Regions from separate parts of the Arthrobacter sp. AL05 genome, predicted to be linked through region 1. Evidence: riboswitches for the same ligand, from Rfam matches in the RefSeq annotation. Region 1 holds a riboswitch; each other region holds the start of a gene.
The links. A riboswitch is a leader RNA that binds a small molecule or an ion and turns the genes downstream of it on or off. The one in region 1 is predicted to bind S-adenosylmethionine.

Region 2: another riboswitch for S-adenosylmethionine. It lies ahead of QK287_RS03575 (homoserine O-acetyltransferase); the one in region 1 lies ahead of QK287_RS02205 (DUF1737 domain-containing protein).
Region 3: another riboswitch for S-adenosylmethionine. It lies ahead of QK287_RS13900 (aminotransferase class V-fold PLP-dependent enzyme); the one in region 1 lies ahead of QK287_RS02205 (DUF1737 domain-containing protein).

The regions. Positions count from the first base shown of each region.
Region 1 covers NZ_JASBRC010000001.1:466,032-470,957, forward strand. The annotation lists gene QK287_RS02195 (glycosyltransferase family 2 protein) at 1-760, opposite strand, end outside; gene QK287_RS02200 (ATP-grasp domain-containing protein) at 762-1,706, opposite strand; SAM riboswitch class IV at 2,250-2,364, shown strand; gene QK287_RS02205 (DUF1737 domain-containing protein) at 2,378-2,698, shown strand; gene QK287_RS02210 (rhodanese-like domain-containing protein) at 2,695-3,105, shown strand; gene QK287_RS02215 (O-succinylhomoserine sulfhydrylase) at 3,106-4,314, shown strand; gene QK287_RS02220 (glutamate--cysteine ligase) at 4,385-4,926, opposite strand, start outside.
Region 2 covers NZ_JASBRC010000002.1:292,407-297,332, reverse strand. The annotation lists gene QK287_RS03585 (LysR family transcriptional regulator) at 1-702, shown strand, start outside; gene QK287_RS03580 (MFS transporter) at 824-2,206, opposite strand; gene QK287_RS03575 (homoserine O-acetyltransferase) at 2,387-3,571, opposite strand; SAM riboswitch class IV at 3,583-3,698, opposite strand; gene QK287_RS03570 (bifunctional o-acetylhomoserine/o-acetylserine sulfhydrylase) at 3,780-4,926, opposite strand, start outside.
Region 3 covers NZ_JASBRC010000011.1:89,148-94,073, forward strand. The annotation lists gene QK287_RS13890 (ribosome small subunit-dependent GTPase A) at 1-843, shown strand, start outside; gene hisN (histidinol-phosphatase) at 896-1,708, shown strand; SAM riboswitch class IV at 1,815-1,928, shown strand; gene QK287_RS13900 (aminotransferase class V-fold PLP-dependent enzyme) at 1,963-3,441, shown strand; gene QK287_RS13905 (class I SAM-dependent methyltransferase) at 3,575-4,333, shown strand; gene QK287_RS13910 (Nramp family divalent metal transporter) at 4,504-4,926, shown strand, end outside.

The DNA.
Region 1 (4,926 bases):
CGAATACCACCCGGTAGCCTGCCTTGTGAACCCGCCAGGCCAGTTCCAGGTCTTCGCTCACCGTGTCCTGCCGGAACAGTCCCACGTGTTCGAGCACACTGCGCGGGAAGGCGCCGATGGCACCCACGTCGGTGGGTATACAGCCGACTACCGCCAGGGCGCGCCGGACCAGGCCGCCGCCGATGTGGCCGGTGAAGGTTAGCACCCGGCCCTGGACCCCTTTGACCTTCACCGGCCGGCCATCACCACAGACCGCGCCGGTTCGCTCGTCGTCAAATCCGCGGAGCATCATCCCGACGGTGTGCCGGGAAAGAATGACGTCCGCATCGATAAACATCAGGATCTCGCCGGCGGCGTTGCGGATCCCGAAGTTCAAGGCCGCCGCCTTGCCGGCGTTGGCCTGCGCCAGAACCTTAATCCGGGGATCCCTGGCAGCGAGAGCCGCCATAATCGTGGCGGTGCAGTCCGTTGAACCGTCATCCACCAGGATCAGCTCGTACCGGTCGTAGCGGGTGCGCTGAATCGATCGGACGCAGTTCTCAATAGCGGCTGCCTCGTTGAATGCCGGGACAATTATCGACACACGGGGCCACGCATCGAACATCGTGGGGACTTCGCGGCGTCGGCGATGGGCGCTCCGAAGTTCGAACCAGACGGCAAGCGGCACAACGAGCAGTTTCACCAGCCCGAACAACAGGACCGGCAGCCCGAGGAGGACGAGCGGGAACTGGGCCGCCGGGAGCGCTGCGGTGACGTTCATTTCAACCCATGGCATCGGCGAACGGCCCCATGCAGTGCCGGAACGACGCCGGGTTGAAGGAGGGCAGGATAAAGGACGCCAGCACCGCATCGAGCAGCTCAGGCGCGAGTCCGCTGTTCGATCCGAAGCGGGCGTTCACCGCCAGAACCACGGGTGTCCCGTCGGCGCGTCGACGAACGTCCACCTCCACAGGCCCCGTGAGGCCCAGCGCGCGGACCGCAGCCATCGCCACGTTGCCCACGTCGATCGCTTCGCCCGCCTCGGCCCGGCGAGTGGTCACGGCGTTGCCAACGATGCGGTCCGCCGGCCCAACCTTCGCCACAACAACCGCAAATGGCGCGGCACCGTTGTGCGCCGGTGTTCCGAAAACCATGGGCCGGTACTCGTTTCCGGGGATGAATTCCTGGACGATGCGGCTGTCCGGCAGTCGCTGCCAGTCCATTTCCGTGCGGCCATCGACGACTGTCACGACCCGGCCGCCTCGGGACGCCCGGGGTGAGACGACGACCGGTCCGCCCAGGGCGGCCATTGCAGCGTCCGCACCGGCGAAGTCGCTGGGCACGCCGAACCGGGGCACGGGAACGCCCGCTGCATGTAGTTGCCAGGCCGTAAAGAGCTTGTCATGGGCCAACGCCACCGGGCCCGGATCGCCGATCATCACACGTACGTCCGCTCCGAACGCCGCCCGGAACGCGGCGAGCTGCGGCAGTTCCTCGCTGACCGTGGGAATGACAAGATTGATGCCTTCCTGGCTAACCAGTCGCCGAAGTGCTGATACCCGTTCCGCGTCCGTCGCGTGCGGGACGGGGAACACCGTGAATCCTGCCCCGTCCGGCAGCTCGAGGATGTCCGTCCCGAGGACAGGAATGTCGCGCGCTTTCAGTTGGGCCGCGATGGCCTGGCCCGCAGGGCCGCAGGCGCCGGTGACCAATACGCGCGGCCTCACCGCTGTGCCGTCCTGGCAGCCCGGACCCGGCCATCGCCGCCGGCGTCCGCACCGGAGGGCCGGTTCGGAATCAACCCTTCCGTTACCTGGCGGCCGGGTGTGCTGATAACAGCGGCCAAGGCCGTGCTCAGGAGAATAATGAGTAGAACATATATCGCGGCCATAGCAGTCCCCTTCCCTTGTTAAAGGCCCGGCAGTCGACGGCGCCGCACCGGCCTAACTGGCTGGATCATCAGAGCCGGCCGCAAAACTGAGCGATCCTCGGATGGCGTTTTAGGGCCTGGCGACTTCCGTGGCGCTGGTCCTTCAGTAAAGTCGCGCCGACTGCCAAAAGTCCCGAGTAGGAACTACCCGAAAGCCTCCCCGGTTCAAATTCGAGGCCCCGGGGGTTTGTACCTGTGTGCAATCCCCCGAGTACGTGGATGGGGACGCTGGCATGACCGCTGGCGAATGGCTTATGAACAAACCTCCGTTTCCACCCCGCTCCTTAACATGACGGCCGCCGCCGTGCGGTCCGGCGTCACAGGTGTTACGTTCTTTGGGAGTAATGAGAACCGGCGCCAAGCCCTGACTGGCCGGTCGGCAACCCTCCCTTCCGCGGCGGGGTGCCTCAGGTGAGTACTCGGCATATCGACCATTCGAGCTGCAAGCGTGAAAGAAGGAGATCCGTCATGCCTGACGCGTCCACCGCTGCTGTCCCCCGGACAGCAGCGAACAAAGCCCCGGCCCCGTCCCCCTCAGTCGCCGGTGCCGCCGAGCAGAAACTGCTGTACCGTCTGTTCACCGGAGCCGATGACCGCGCCTTCTGCGAGCGTGTATCGGCCGCCCTCACCGAGGGCTACGTTCTGCACGGCGGCCCGGCTGTCACGTTCAACGGCAGCAACGTCGTCGTGGCCCAGGCACTTGTGCTGCCGGCGGCGATCGCCAACGCCGATGCGGCCGTCGCCAGCGCCGTGGACGATCTCGACTTCGACGGCGGGGGCCACGCGTGAGCTACGCCGGGGACCTCAGCCCGCAGGAGGCCTGGTCCAAGCTCGGGGACGGCGCCATCCTGGTGGACGTCCGCACCGAGGGTGAATGGGCCAGCGCCGGAATTCCGGACACCAAAGCGACGGAGAATGATCCGCTCTTCATCCAGTGGAGCCTCGCCGGCGGCATCCCCAATTCGCAGTTTCTGGCGCAACTGAGACAACAGGCCCCCGAAGCCGGCGGCACCGAATTGTTGTTCCTGTGCCGCTCGGGCGCGCGCTCCGTCGCGGCCGCAATCGTCGCCACCGAGGACGGTTTTACCTCCTTTAACATCCTTGAGGGCTTTGAGGGCGAACCCGACGGCGAGGGCCAACGCACTGTCAACGGCTGGAAAAACCGCGGCCTCCCCACCAATCTCGGAAGACACTAAGTGACATTCAACCCTGATGCCGCCGACTGGAGCGCGGACACCCAGGCCGTCCGCGGCGGACTCGACCGCACCGGATTTCAGGAGACGTCAGAACCGGTCTTCCTGAACTCCGGCTTCGTCTACGAATCGGCGGCCGCCGCGGAACGCGCCTTCGCCGGCCACGACGAGCGTTTCGTCTACTCCCGCTACGGCAATCCCTCTGTGGCGACGTTCCAGGAGCGGCTCCGGCTGCTCGAAGGCACCGAGGCCTGCTTTGCCACGGCGTCGGGCATGTCCGCTGTCTTTACTGCCCTGGGTGCCCTGTTGGCCGCCGGCGACAGGGTGGTGGCGGCCCGATCGCTGTTCGGCTCATGCTTTGTGATCCTGAACGAGATCCTGCCCCGCTGGGGCGTCGAGACGGTCTTCGTTGACGGCCCGGACCTGGTGCAGTGGCGCGAGGCGCTCGCCAAACCCACCACTGCTGTCTTCTTCGAGTCGCCCTCGAACCCAATGCAGGAAATCGTGGATATCGCGGCAGTGAGCGAAATGGCGCACGCGGCCGGGGCGACGGTCGTCGTCGATAATGTCTTTGCCACTCCCCTGCTGCAGCGCTGCGGGGAGCTCGGCGCGGACGTGATCGTCTACTCCGGCACCAAGCACATCGACGGCCAGGGTCGCGTCCTTGGCGGCGCGATCCTGGGCACCAGGGATTTCATCGAGGGCCCGGTCAAGCAGCTGATGCGCCATACCGGCCCGGCACTCTCGGCCTTCAACGCATGGGTGCTGACCAAGGGCCTGGAGACGATGGCCCTGCGGGTGAACCACTCCTGTGCCTCCGCGCTGCGGCTGGCCGAGTGGCTTGAGGAGCAACCCGCGGTCAGCTGGGTCAAGTACCCGCTGCTGCAGTCCCACCCGCAGCATCAGCTGGCCGCCCGGCAGATGAAAGCCGGCGGCACCGTGCTGACCTTCGAGCTCGCCGCGTCCGCCGGGCATTCGGCGAAGGAGGCTGCGTTCGCGCTGCTGGACGGGCTGCGGATCATCGATATCTCCAACAACCTCGGCGATTCGAAGTCGCTGATCACCCATCCCGCCACCACGACGCACCGCGCTATGGGGCCGGAGGGCCGTGCGTCGATCGGGCTCAGTGACGGCGTGGTGCGCCTCTCGGTGGGACTCGAGGATATTGCGGACCTGATCCGCGACCTCGGGCAGGCGCTCAAATCTTGCTAGCGCCGTTTGCGGTGCTTGAGTTGGCAGATAGCGGCGATGCCTTGGCGGAGAACTGCCGTGAACTGCACACTCAGCGCCGCCGGACCGGGCCCAGCGTTGTGCTCCCGTCGGCGGGTTCCCCGGTGTCCGGTCCCGGCACGGTCGCCGCGACGGCGCGTTCAACGACGGCGGACAGGCCGCCGGCGTCGAACGGTTCCCTTTGCAGCTGCGACCCGGTGCCCTCGGCGAGCATCCGGCTAACACCATGGCGCACCAAGTCCAGCTCGCCCTGATCCACCAGCACGGGCGCTACGAAGTCCACCAGGGCGTGGACCACTTCGGCAGCCGGGGCTGGGACGAAGGTCCCGAAGTCCAGCAGCTGCCCGCGCAGTCCGCAGTTGCTGGCCTGCCAGGCGGCCATCCGCAGCAGCAGCGTCGGCACCGGGGCGGGATCAACGCCGTCGTGCCATTCCCGGGACGCGGACTCCACAAGCGCACGCACCAGCACGGCGATCAGCGCGGCGTCCTCGGCCCGCAGGCAAACGTCTGCGACCCGGACCTCCAATGTGGGATAGTGCCGGCACAGCCTCGAGTCGAAGTAGACCATTCCTTCATCCATCAGGACGCCGCTTT
Region 2 (4,926 bases), on a different contig from region 1:
GAGGCCGTGGCCGCCGCCGAAGCGATCGAGGGCACCCTCGGTGCGCTCACAAACCGCATCGCGCAGTCCGAAGACGTACTCTCGGGCCTGGTCCGGGTCAGCACACCCGACGGCTTCGGGGCAGAATTCGTTGCACCGGCGCTTGTCCGGATGCAACGTCAGCATCCGCTGCTGAACGTTGAAATGCTCAGCGCCACGCGCAAGGTCAGCCGGAACCGCTCCGGCGTGGACCTGGAGGTGGTGGTCGGCAACCTCGACGTCAGCAATGCGCAGCCCATTTTCCTGGCCAACTACTTTCTCCGGCTGTACGCCAGCCCGCAGTACGCCCGGGACCGCGGACTTCCGGTGACGCTCGACGACGTCCGGCAGCATGGTTTTGTGTCCTACGTCGAATCGGCGCTGCAGGTCGCCGAACTTGGCCACCGTTCCACCCAGCTTCCCGTCCCGCGGTCCAGCTTCCAGGCCACCAGCATCTTTGCCCAGCTGGAGGCGGTCCGCCGGGGTGCGGGCATCGGGCTGTTGCCGAACTTCCTGGCGGTCGGCGACCCCGGCTTTGTGCCGGTCCTGCCGGCGGACTTCCAGCGCCAACTTCCGATCTGGGCGGTGGCCCGCGCGGAATCGTTGCGCTCCGCGCCGGTGCAGGCCGTCCTGGCGGCCGTCCGGACCGAGATCTCCGAGCGCCAGGATGTCCTGCTGGGCTGAGCCCGGCGGCCAACAACAACGGCCCTTGTCCCCGCACCGCGGGGACAAGGGCCATTGTTGTTGCTGCTATTTCGTTGCAGGTATTTTGTTGCAGGTACTTCTTGCAGTTACTTCCTGCCTGTTAGTTCTTGCCCGCGGCGAGGAGGTCGGCGGTGCCCCGGGCGTCGGCGGCGTCGACGTCGTGGAGCGAGATGCCGCGGGTTTCCTTGAGGAAGTACACCGCCACCATCGTGACCAGGCAGGCACCGAGCAGGTAGATGGCCACCGGGGTGGAGGACTTGAACGTGCTCAGCAGCGAGGCGGCGATGATCGGAGCCATCGATCCGGCCACGATCGAGGTGACCTGGTAGCCGAGCGAGACACCCGAGTAGCGCATCCGGGTCGGGAACATCTCGGCCATAATTGCCGGCTGGCCGGCATACATCAGTGCGTGGAAGAGCAAGCCGATGGTGATGGCAGCAAGGATGATGATGTCGTTTTTGGTGTCCATCATCGGGAAGGCGAAGAAGCCCCAGGTGCCGCCCAGGACGGCGCCGGCCATGTAGACCGGTTTGCGGCCGAGGCGGTCCGACAGGCGGCCGACCATCGGAACCACGGCGAAGTGGACAGCGTGTGCGACGAGCAGCAGCAGCAGGATCCGTGAGGTGTCAGTCTGGACAACCACCTTCAGGTACGTGATCGAGAAGGTGACGACCAGGTAGTAGAGGATATTCTCCGCGAAGCGCAGGCCCATGGCGGTGAACACACCGCGCGGGTACCGGCGGAAGACTTCGCCCACGCCGTAGCCCTTCTTCTCGACGGTGACTTCCTTCTGGGCCTCCAGGAAGATGGGGGCGTCGGTGACCTTGGTCCGGATGTAGTAGCCGATCAGCACAATCACCGCGGAGAGCCAGAAGGCCACGCGCCAGCCCCAGCTGAGGAAGTCCGCGGAGGACAGCGTCGAGGAGAGGATGAACAGCACCGCAGTGGCCAGCAGGTTGCCCAGCGGAACTGCGGACTGCGGCCAGCTGGCCCAGAAGCCGCGGGATTTGTTCGGGCTGTGCTCCGCGACGAGGAGGACTGCGCCGCCCCATTCACCGCCGACGGCGAAGCCCTGGGCGAACCGCAGGAACACCAGGAGGGCCGGAGCCCAGTAGCCGATCTGCTGGAAGGTCGGCAGGCAGCCCATCAGGAAGGTGGCAACTCCGACCAGGATGATGCTGAGCTGGAGCAGCTGCTTGCGGCCGAACTTGTCGCCGAAGTGCCCAAACACGATGCCGCCGATGGGGCGGGCAACGAAGCCAACTGCATAGGTGAGGAAAGCCGCGATGATACCGTCCAGCTCCGAGCCGGAGTTGGGGAAGAAGGTCTTGCCGAAGACGAGGGTCGCCGCGGAGGCGTAGAGGAAAAACTCGTACCACTCGACGACAGTGCCGGCCATGGAGGCCGCGACTACTTTTTTGAGGCCGGACGTCTTGACGTCGGGCTCTTCTGCGCGCCGTGCGGCCGCGTTTTCCGTGCTCATTTCGACTCCTTTGGCATCGTCTTCGACGCCTCGTGGACCATTGGGAGGAGAGCGCCTGTGAGGTGAGACACGCGGCGCCATTCCCCACGAGTATGTCCGGTTCCGGCCCGGGCCTCAACGGCCATTAGTGCAGAGCGCATCTGCAAAAGTGCACACCCGCGGCGGCTTTTGGCTGCTGGACTACCCGAAGAAGTGCTGTCGGAGCTGGGTGTTGAGCTGCCCAATCTCAGTCAGGAAGCCGTCGTGGCCGATGGGCGCCTCGATGGTGTGCACCGCAACGTTGCCCGGCAGGGCAGCCGCGAGCGCCCGGGACTGGTCCGGGAAGTACAACCGGTCCGAGTCGACGGCCGCCACAAGGAAAGCCGCCGTCGCAGGGGCGAGCGCCTCCGTCAGCGCGCCGCGGCCCCGGCAGACGTCATGGCTCATCAGCGCCTCGGTGATGGCGATGTAGCTGTTCGCATCGAAGCGGCGGACCAGCTTGTTGCCCTGGTGGTCCAGGTAGCTCTCCACCTGGTAACGCCCGCGCCCGGCGAGTGACCCGGCACGCAGCGGAGCCTCGGAGTCCTGGGCGTTCCGGCCGAACCGTCCATCCAGCTCTGCGGCCGAACGGTAGGTGATATGCGCTATCCGCCGGGCCAGGGCCAGTCCCGCCTCCGGCCCGGGACCGCCGTAGTAATCCCCGCCGTTGAAGTTGGGGTCCTGCCGGATGGCGAGTGTTTGCGCCTGGGCGAAGGCAATCTGCTCGGCGGTGCTGCTGGCTCCGATTGAAATAACCCCGCAGCGCCGGACCCGGTCCGGGTAGCTGACGGCCCATTCGAGGGCACGCGCCCCGCCCAGGGAACCGCCGAGCACGGCGTACCAGCTCCGGATTCCCAGCGCGTCCGCGAGCCGGGCCTCGGCGTCGGTGGTATCGCGCAGCGTGACCAGCGGGAACCGTGAGCCCCAGGGCTTCCCGTCGGGTGCCGTCGACGAGGGTCCGGTGGAGCCGTAGCAGCCGCCCAGGATATTGATCGAAACGACAAAGTACTTCCCCGTGTCCACCGGGGCGCCCGGGCCCGCGAGCTGCTCCCACCAGCCCGGCTCCGCACTGGCGCCGCGCGTGACGTGGGTGTCCCCCGTCAACGCGTGCTCGATCAGCACGGCATTGGAGCGTTCGGCGTTGAGGGTCCCCCATGTTTCGTAGCCGAGGGTGGCGTCCGGCAGCCGGGCGCCGGATTCGAGAACCAGGTCACCGATCCGGAGGTACCGGACGGTTCCGTCCGGTACAGCCGCGCCGTCCGCGGCGACGCTGCCGCCGGGGTCCGGGGCATGGGAATGGGAGGTCTTGCTTGCGGATTCACCCTGGCGGGTGGCGGCAATCGTCATGTGAGGACCTAACTTCGCGCTTGCCCGCCGGCAGCTCACCGGCAGGCCAGGTCTTCACCCGGGGCACCCCGCCGCAAATGGAGGGTTGCCGGCCAGCAAGCCGGGGCTGTCGCTGGCACTCATGACCTCCCCTGAGTGTACGAAATGCGGCCGCCCGGTGGCGAAGAATGTGACGCCCGTGTGACTTCCCCCCCCGGGGAACGGTTGGTCAGACGGTCTTGGCGGCGCGGAAACCGGCATCCAGGTCGGCGAGGATGTCGTCGATGTGCTCCAGGCCGACGGAGAGCCGCACCAGGCCGGGGTTCACCCCGGCAACGACCTGCTGCTCCGGCGAGAGTTGGCTGTGTGTCGTCGACGCCGGGTGAATGACCAGCGAGCGCACATCGCCGATATTGGCGACGTGCGAGTGCAATTCAAGGGCGTCCACAAAGCTCTTGCCGGCCTCGCCTCCGCCGGCGATGTTAAAGGAGACAACGGCGCCGGTCCCCTTCGGTCCGTACTTGCGGCCGCGCTCGAACCAAGGGCTGGACGGCAGGCCGGCATAGGCGACGGATTCGACGTCGTCCCTGGCCTCCAGCCATTCGGCGACCCGGCCGGCGTTGGCAACGTGCCGCTCCATCCGCAGGCTAAGGGTCTCGATGCCTTGGGCGATAAGGAAGGCGTTGAACGGGGACACCGCAGAGCCCAGGTCGCGCAACAACTGCACGCGCGCCTTGAGGATATAGGAGAGGTTCGCGCCGAGGGCACCGTCCACGCCGAGGTCCCGGGCGTAGACCAGCCCGTTGTAGCTGGGATCCGGGGTGTTGAAGCCGGGGAACCGTTCCGGGTCCTTGCCGAAGTCGAAATTGCCCGAGTCCACTATCACGCCCGCGATCGCCGTTCCATGGCCGCCGAGGTACTTGGTGGCCGAATGCACCACAATGTCCGCACCCCACTCGATCGGCCGGATAAGGTACGGCGTGGAGAGGGTGTTGTCTACGATCAGCGGGACACCGGCCGCGTGGGCCACCTGGGAGATGCCCTCAAGATCCAGCACGTCCTGGCGCGGGTTGGAGACCACTTCGCCAAAAAAGAGCTTGGTATTGGGCTGCACGGCGTCACGCCACTGTGCCAGGTTGTCCGGGTCCGCCACGAAGGTCACGGAAATGCCAAACTTCTTCAGTGTGTGCGCCAGCAGGTTGTAAGTACCGCCGTAAAGGCTGGGACTTGCCACCACGTGGTCTCCGGCTTCGGCGACATTCAGGATGGCCAGGGTCTCCGCCGCCTGTCCGGAGCTCAGCAGCAGAGCCGCGAGTCCGCCTTCCAGGCTGGCAACCCGCTGCTCCACGGCATCCTGGGTGGGGTTGCCGATCCTG
Region 3 (4,926 bases), on a different contig from region 1:
GACACCCTGGCCCGGCTGGTCAGGATCCAGGACCGCAGGACCCTGCTGCGGCGCAGCGCCGACGACACGGACCCGATCGAGCGGGCCGTCGTCGCCAACGCCGACCAGTTGGTGATCGTGGTGGCGGCCGCCAATCCCGAGCCGCGGACCGGATTTATCGACCGCGCCCTGGTGGCCGCGTACGACGCCGGGATCGATCCGCTGCTGCTTGTCACCAAAGCCGACGTCAAGGATCCTGCCGAGCTCCTCGCCAACTACCAGCACCTTGCTTTCCCGGTGATTATTTCCAAGACGGCGGACTCCGCCGCCTCGGGCATCGATGCCCGCTCCGATGACGGGCTCTCCGCCCGGCTGGACAAGGACGCCGTCGCACAGCTGCGCGCCTACCTCGACGGGAAGGTCACCGTGATGCTGGGCCATTCCGGCGTCGGCAAGTCCACCATGGTTAACGCCCTCACCGGCGCCGAACGCGCCACCGGCGGTGTCAACGCCGTGACCGGGCGCGGCCGCCACACCTCATCCTCCGCGCTGGCCCTCAAAGTCAACGATGCGCCGGCGGGGAGCTGGATCATCGACACCCCGGGCATCCGCTCCTTCGGGCTCGCGCATGTGGACCCGGACCGGATCCTACGGTCCTTCCCCGACCTCGAGCCCGGCACCGACGACTGCGAACGGGGCTGCAAGCACGATTCCAGCGCCGTCAACTGCGGCGTGGACGCCTGGGTGGCCTCCGGCCAGGCAGGAGAATCCGGTCCGGCCAGGCTCGCCTCACTGCGCCGTTTGCTCGGGACAGACCCGCGGTTGGAAGCCCAGGACGTTAAGGAACTGGGCACCGTCTCCTAGCAGGCCGCGGCGCCTACCGCTTCCCTGCCCGCTTTGACGGTAGTTTGGAAGCATGAGTCAACCCGCTTCGAGCTACAACGACGACCTGCGCCTTGCCCATGTCCTGGCAGATTCCGTAGATGCCCAGACCATGAGCCGCTTCAAGGCGCTCGACCTTCGGATCGAGACGAAGCCGGACCTGACGCCGGTCACTGACGCCGATAAATCCGCCGAGGAGGCCATCCGTGGCCAGCTGTCGCGGTCCCGGCCCCGCGACGCCGTGCTCGGGGAGGAGTTCGGCAGTTCCGGCCACGGCTCCCGCCGCTGGATCATCGACCCGATTGACGGGACCAAAAACTTCGTCCGCGGCGTCCCGGTCTGGGCGACGCTGATCGCCCTCGTCGATGAGGGCGAGCCGGTGGTCGGCGTTGTCAGTGCCCCGGCGCTGGGAAAGCGCTGGTGGGCGGCAAAAGGCGCCGGTGCGTACATGGGCCGTTCACTGGCGGCCGCAACCCGGCTGAAGGTCTCCAACGTCGCGAGCCTGCCGGATGCCTCGCTGTCATATTCCAGCCTGGGAGGTTGGAAGCAGCGCGGCAACCTTGACGAGTTCCTGGGGCTCACCGAAGAGGTGTGGCGGACCCGCGCCTACGGCGACTTCTGGTCCTACTGCCTGGTGGCGGAAGGTGCCGTTGATATCGCCTGCGAACCCGAACTCAACCTCTACGACATGGCCGCGCTGGTTCCGATCGTCACCGAGGCCGGCGGCCGCTTTACCTCCCTCGAAGGAGAAGACGGTCCCTTCGGCGGCAACGCCCTCGCGACCAACTCCATTCTGCACTCCGAAGTCCTCAAGCGTCTGAACCCCGGGCTGGACGACCTGCTGTAAGCGCGTCCGGCGCCGTTCGGCAGCTTCGGTACCGGCCCGTCACAAAGGACTTCACAATCCTGCCCTGCCTTTTCCACGGAAGCCGGCATGGCCTAGGCTCGAACCAGGTCACGAGTGCCAGCGCTAAACCCCGGTTTGCTGGCCGGCAACCCTCCATTCGCGGCGGGGTGCCCCGGGTGACGACCTGGCCGGTCCGGAACGGACCCGGCAAGCGCGGATCCCCGGTGCGTGGGGTCCTTTTCGAGCGAGGCCCCATGACGACTGCCACCATTCCTGCCGGCGCCGAGGTTCAGGCCAAGACCGGTCCGGCACATCCCGATCCGCGGTTCGCCGTTGCCCGCCGGCCGCTGGCCGCGGTGACCGGCGCCGAGATCCAGGCGCCTCTCATCCAGGGCGGACATGTCCGCTACGCCAACCTGGACTACGGTGCCTCGGCTCCGGCGCTGTCCGTGGTCTCGGCCTACCTCAACGAGATCCTGCCGTTCTACGCCAGCGTCCACCGCGGCGCCGGCTATGCCTCCCAGATCAGCACCTCGGTCTACGAGAACGCCCGCGGGATTGTCCGCGACTTCGTTGGCGGCCGGCCGGACGATGCGGTGATCTTCACCAGGAACACCACCGATTCGCTGAACCTGCTGGCCGGCTGCCTGCCGGTCGTCGACGGCGAGCATACCGGCGAGGTGCTCTACCTCGACATTGAACACCATGCCAACCTCCTGCCCTGGCAGCGGGTACCCCACCGCAGCGTCATTGCCGCCCCCACCCTCGCGGCCACCCTGGAGCTGCTCCGCCAGGAACTCGCCCACGGCGGCGTCAGCCTGCTTGCCGTGACCGGGGCCTCCAACGTCACCGGCGAGATCCTGCCAATCCGCGACCTGGCAGCGCTGGCGCACGACTACGGCGCCCGGATCGTCGTCGACGCCGCCCAGTTGGCCCCGCACCGGCGGATCAACGTCTCCACGGACGACCTCGACTACATCGCCTTCTCGGGGCACAAGCTCTACGCACCCTTCGGTGCCGGCGTCCTGATCGGGCGTCCCGACTGGCTCGACGCCGGCATCCCGCACCTCGCGGGCGGCGGGGCCGTCCAGGACGCCCGGATCGATGCTGTCAGCTGGACCACGGGACCCGCCCGGCATGAGGGCGGATCCCCGAACGTGCTCGGCGCCGCCACCCTGGCCCGGGCCGCGCAAATCATCGCCGGGCTGGACGCGGACCAGTGGCACGCGCACGAGAACGCCATCCGGTCCTTCCTGGTGGAAGGCCTCGCCCGGATCGACGGTGTGACGGTCCACCAGATCTTCTCCGACAGCGGTACCTTCGACGCGGCTGCAGGGCCGGGGGCGGGCACCGGGTCACAAACCCCTCCCGGCGCCGGCACCATCGGCGTCGTCAACTTCTCGGTGGAAGGCTACGACGCGGGCCTGGTGGCAGCCTACCTGTCCGCCGAGCACGGTATGGGGCTGCGCGACGGCAGGTTTTGCGCGCATCCGCTGCTCCGGCGGCTTGGCCTGCCCTCGGGGTCGCTGCGGGCAAGCTTCGGTTTGGGCTCCAGGCTTGATGACGCCCAGCGGCTGCTCACCGGAGTCCGGGAGCTGCTCGGGAACGGCCTCGGCTGGGACTACGTGGTGGACGCAGGCCGCTGGGTACCGTCCAACGACACCCGCAGCTACCCGCACTGGGCCCCCAACACCCCCGGCACGGCCGGGGCGGCGCCCTGCACGCTGGACTAACGGCCGCCGGTGCGGCGCCGCGGGCTCCGGCGGCAGACGCGGCCCCTGCAAACGCGGCCCCTGCAAACGCGGCCCCTGCACGGTGCGGTAAATTCACAAGGTACGTACCCGGACCTGCCGAAGGAGATCAAACGTGGCACGCGGCGGACCCAAGCTGCCCCAGGGGCGGCGCCAGGAGCTGGGGCACAGCTTTCAGGACGGCGGGGAACACTACGACCGCGTCCGGCCCGGGTATCCCGAGGAATCCGCTGACTGGCTGATCCCCGGCGGCGCAGCGGATGCCGCGGACCTCGGCGCCGGAACCGGGAAATTCACGGCGCTGCTGGTCGGGCGCGGCCTGCGCACGGCGGCAGTGGACCCCTCCGCGGACATGCTGGAACAGCTGCGCCGGGCACTTCCCGGGGTCACCGCCGTCGAGGGTACCGCGGAGCGGACGGGGCTGCCCGACAGTGCTTTCGACGTGGTGACAGTCGCCCAGGCCTGGCACTGGTGCGATCCGCTCCTGGCCAGCACGGAAATCGCCAGGATCCTCCGCCCGCACGGTGTCCTGGGGCTGATCTGGAACCAGCTGGACACGTCTGTTCCCTGGGTGCACCGGCTCTCGCGCATTATGCATGCCGGAGACGTGCACAAACCGCACTTCACACCGCCGCTGGGACCTGAATTTACGGGACTGGAGAGCCATCTCACCCGGTGGGAAGATCCGGTGCGCGGCGCAGACATCCTGGCGCTGGCGAAGTCCCGCAGCTACTACCTGGCGGCCGGCCAGGCCACCCGCACCAAGGTGCTTGGCAACCTCGACTGGTATCTGCACGAGCACCTGGGCCATCAGGGCGATGAAGTGATCCCGCTCCCCTACCTGACACAGAGCTGGCGGGCCGTGCGGTCCTGACACCGGCGAAAAGGTCCTTTTGATCCCGTCGACGTTGCCGCGGACCGCCACCGTGGCTTAGGGTTTCGGTATGCCTAATAATTATTTATAGGCGTTCGCAAACTTCGGCGCAGGCATCCACCCGCCGTTGCCGCCCGCGTCGACGGCGACGCACCTAGCAGGGGAGCCCAGTGCTGGACGTAACAGGACACGACGGCGCGGGACCGGCGACGGCCGCCCGGCCGAAACCGGCCGGGCGCCGGGCCATGATCGGCCTGCTGGGGCCGGCATTTGTTGCCGCGATCGCCTACGTGGACCCCGGCAACGTGGCGGCCAACCTCACCGCCGGAGCGCAATACGGCTACTTGCTCGTCTGGGTCCTGGTGGCAGCCAACATCATGGCCGTGCTTGTGCAATACCAGTCCGCCAAACTCGGGCTTGTCACCGGTAAAAGCCTGCCGGAGATTCTTGGTGAGCGGTTGAAGCCGTTCTGGCGCCGGGCGTTTTGGGTGCAGGCCGAGATCGTGGCTGCTGCCACGGACCTTGCCGAGGTGGTGGGCGGGGCAATCGCGCTCTTCCTGCTCTTTGGACTGCCTTTGCCCCTTGGCGCCGTA